2 regions of the Providencia sp. R33 genome follow, and region 2 is predicted to be linked to the other one. Evidence: predicted binding sites of a transcription regulator. Region 2 holds the regulator's gene; the other holds the start of a gene.
What was found. Region 2 encodes LexA, which represses DNA repair genes until DNA is damaged. Its sites were predicted from a motif close to TNCTGTATGTACATACAGNA; they were not measured.

Region 1: the regulator LexA is predicted to act here: its motif matches at 999-1,018, upstream of J6836_RS04810 (DinI-like family protein).

The regions. Positions count from the first base shown of each region.
Region 1 is NZ_CP072453.1:1,047,669-1,049,876, forward strand. It holds gene J6836_RS04805 (MipA/OmpV family protein) at 1-664, shown strand, start outside; gene J6836_RS04810 (DinI-like family protein) at 722-982, opposite strand; gene J6836_RS04815 (GNAT family N-acetyltransferase) at 1,242-1,775, shown strand; gene J6836_RS04820 (GNAT family N-acetyltransferase) at 1,795-2,208, opposite strand.
Region 2 is NZ_CP072453.1:4,186,452-4,188,659, forward strand. It holds gene plsB (glycerol-3-phosphate 1-O-acyltransferase PlsB) at 1-318, opposite strand, end outside; gene J6836_RS19580 (diacylglycerol kinase) at 445-819, shown strand; gene lexA (transcriptional repressor LexA) at 956-1,573, shown strand; gene zur (zinc uptake transcriptional repressor Zur) at 1,769-2,208, opposite strand, start outside.

The DNA.
Region 1 (2,208 bases), 1.6 Mb from region 2:
GTTTGGACCAAATTTAGAGGCAACATATGCTTACCTCTCTGAGGATTATGGTGTATTTAGCTTAGGCATTGACGGTGCAGCATGGGGGATAGGCTTAACAGATAATCTCACTTTTGTTAGTTCGTTGGGCTACGATTATGGCCGTGATGAAAAAAATGGTTTTTTAGGTAATAAAAATAAAGATCTTAAAGGAATGGGGGACTTAGATGGCTCTCTGTTAGTCGGCGCTGATCTTTATTACACATTGAACAATTATGCATTTTATATTATGGGTGATGTTGCAACAAAAGATAGACATTACGGTGGGCGCCACATAGGTCGCACTGTTACTGTAGAATTAGGTATGAATACAAACTATGAAATTAATGATTCATGGGAAATGGAATATAACTTAGCGACGGTTTGGGGAAATAAAGCCTATAACCAAGCCTATTTTGGTGTTTCCAAACAGCAAGCAAGTAAATCGAAGTTTACAGAATATGATGCAAGTAGTGGTTTTAAAGATGTGCATGGCTCAGCTATATTAAATTATAATATGGATGAAAATCTTACGTTATACACAGGTGTTGCTGCATATTATTTAATTGGTGATGCAGGTAAGAGTTCATTAACAGAGCAAAAATTAGGTTTTGTAGGGTTAACCGGCTTCCGCTACGCGTTCTAAGTATAACAAAATAAAGGAATGCTTATTTATTGCTAACATTCCTTTAATTAATGAAGTTTATTCAGTAGTATTTTCTTCGGGGATCCACCCGTCATCCAACCAAATTTCTTCTAATATTTCTTCAATACGAATCTTATCTTCTGACATCTTGGTACCTGAGATATTTACACGTTGCTGTGAGCTAAAACCAACACGAGTTACCATATCAGGGTACTGATTCTGTAGTTTACGTAGAATCTCAGATTCAAGTGCATGTAAAACGTTTGTGCTTGGTTTTTGTGGTGCGTTTTTATCAAATAAAACTTCAATCCGTAACATAATAGCCTCGGCTAAAGACTGTATTAATATACAGTATTTTTAGATGTATAAGGGAAAAAAGTCAATAAGATTATAAAAAATTTTTCAAATTAGATGAGATAAAGGGCAATGGATTTTAGGGGAGAAATAATAAACAATTAAAACAGATAGTTAAGAATAACTAAAAATAAGGTTGTAGAGGATAAATTGATTGTTAGTATAAAAAAAATATGTATTCTAAAAGTGTATTGTGTTCACGTAATGATGAGTATAGGAATAAATGTTACATTCAATCAGATTATCTAGGAATGATATAAACGAGAAAGAGCTTGTTAATCAGTTATATGATAAATCCTTTCCACTTTATGAGCAAAGAAGCTACCAAGGTAGAGAGTCGATTTTAGGGCTCAATGATTATCATCTTTATTACTTTACAGATAATAGTGAATTTGTGGGTTTTATAGGTTGCTGGAAAATTAAAGATTATTTTTATGTTGAACACCTCGCTATTGCAGACTCGTTAAGAGGGCAAGGCTATGGACAGAAAGTGTTAAAACAATTTTGCCTCGATGTTGGGCAAGTTATTCTTGAAATTGACCCTGTTATTGATGAAGTAAGCAGGAAGCGACTTTCGTTTTATCAGCACTGTGGTTTTCAACAAAATGAATATGCACATGCGCACCCAAGCTATTACCCTGAAAATAAGCCTCATGAACTAGAAGTATTAAGCTATCCACAAGCTATAGATAAAGAAACTTATCAACGTTTTAACCAGATGCTACAAACAGTTGTGATGGAAAAAACGTTATTGTAAATCTGTTAATAAGACAGTTTTAGCTTGGGATGTAGCAATAGATAAGTTCTGGGTCATGATCATCCAAGTTTTCAATACTGCCACTCGGAATAAAGCCAGCTTTCACAAAAAGCTGTTGGGTGGCTGTATTTGATTGATTTGTTGAGGTGAAAACTTTTGTTGTAGGGCTTCTTTTGATTAATTGTTTTATTAATAGTAGTCCTAAGCCTTGTCGGCGATATAGGTTATTAACCATCAAGAGTTCAATAAACCCATGTGCAAAAAACTGTGGCGTTATAACACCGTACGCGAATATTTGTTCATTTTCTTCCAATACAAAACAATGATCCTGTTTGACCCAATGTGTGATTTCGCTTAATCGAGTATCTGTCGCTACAGTGTCTATTCTGTAGATATTGTTTATATCATCTACTGTCGCTAAACGGCAATTCAT
Region 2 (2,208 bases):
TGTTTTGACGGAATCTTTACGTGGATCCGGTGAATAATAGCGAAATACGCGTGGGCCATCATCGATAAACACATAGGCAGGAAGCTTGGTGCCATTGATGTCGTTATCAACCAAAGGGTCAGGCAGACCGATAGCCAAGCATTGATGCCGTAGCGTTAGGAGGTCGGACTTAGAATGATAAGGCAATACATACAGCGTTGGCCTGTTGGTATCAAGCTGCAACTCTGTGATTGGGTCCGATGGAATTAGTTTACTTTTTACCAATAATTTAAGTGGTAAATTCAACATGTTGTAATATATTTTACGCCACAGTGACATAAATGATTATAGCCTCTTGTTAACAATGCTGCGCAATCATACCAGAAATCCACTGGCAGATCTGTTACTGACAATTCACTTTGACCGTAAAAATCGATTATTGTTTGTATTTTTTAAGGAATAAATATGGCAAGTCAAACTAAGGGCTTTACCCGTGTGATTAAAGCAGCGGGATACTCCCTTAAAGGGCTAAAAGCAGCGTGGGTAAATGAAGCGGCATTTCGTCAGGAATCTGTGGCTGCGGTGATTGCGATTATTATCGCCTTTTGCTTAGATATCAGCTATGTGGATAGAATATTGTTAGTCAGCTCCATCGTGCTGGTGGCTATCGTAGAGTTACTCAATAGTGCCATTGAAGCCGTTGTTGACCGTATTGGCAGTGAATATCATGAACTTTCAGGGCGTGCTAAAGATATTGGCTCTGCGGCGGTGTTTGTTAGTATTGGTTTAGCACTGTTTATTTGGGCGTTGGTATTATGGCAGCGGTATTTTGCAGGGTAGCCACGAAAAGCCATTGAAATTTGCGAAAAGAAAGTAAATCGATAACAAATACTAAATTCAGTGATTTAACTGTTTCAAATCTTCATTTACCTGTATATACTCACAGTCTGACTGTATAAACAAACAGGGGAACGGGATGAAAGCACTGACGGCTCGACAACAGCAGGTTTACGATCTGGTGCGTGACCACATTTCGCAAACAGGTATGCCTCCTACACGTGCTGAAATTGCAGCAAGCCTTGGTTTTCGTTCGCCTAATGCGGCAGAAGAACATTTAAAAGCCTTGGCACGAAAAGGTGTAATTGAAATTGTTTCTGGGGCATCACGGGGTATCCGTCTTCTTCTTGAAGAAGAGCCTGACGATCAAGGGTTGCCGTTGATCGGGCGTGTTGCCGCTGGCGAACCTTTATTAGCGCAAGAACATATCGAAAGTCACTACCAAGTTGATCCAGAACTCTTCAAACCTCATGCGGATTTCCTATTACGTGTGAATGGTATGTCGATGAAAGATATAGGTATTATGGATGGTGACTTATTAGCAGTTCATAAAACACAAAATGCGCACAACGGGCAAGTTATTGTGGCGCGTATTGACGATGAAGTGACTGTTAAACGTTTTAAACAGCAAGGTAATCGTGTTGAATTAATTGCTGAAAACCCAGATTTTGCACCGATTGTGGTCGATTTACGCGAACAAAGCTTCACTATTGAAGGCTTGGCTGTTGGCGTGATCCGAAATAGCGATTGGTATTAATTCTTAGATTATCAGGTAGGTAGCAGCGTGCTGCTTGTTTGATTTTTCCATGATTGCTGGCAGATTTCACATTATATATAGAGATCTGCCTGCTTTACTTGGTTCTTGTTTTTTACATCCTTTCTTGATATTACTTCTCTTATTCTTTTTTTACATAAGCCATAAACAACAGCATAAATTCCACAGCCACATTCGTTACTTTTTCTTTGTGACGACAGGTTGGTCATGGTCATGGCTACAGTGAGTGTGATCTTGGCAGCTAGCGACTTCATCACAGTTTTTACATAAGCCGTGATTTTCAACCACAGTATGCCTTAAACGAAACTGGTTTGTTTCTGCCAAACTGATAATCGCGGCTTCTATTGTTGCGCAATCACTTTCTGTCACACTGCCACAATGGTCGCAGATTAACATCACTGAAATATGGCTGGGGTTATCAAAGTGGTGGCAAACGACGTAACTGTTGGTTGACTCGATTTTGTGAATAAAGCCTTGCTCCATTAAAAACTCAAGCCCACGGTAAACGGTAGGGGGCTTCGCTTGCGGTTCAACTTCACGTAACAAATCTAATAAATCATAGGCACTTATAGCGCCATGCTGCTGTGCAATAAGGCGCAGCACAGTTTCTCGCTGTG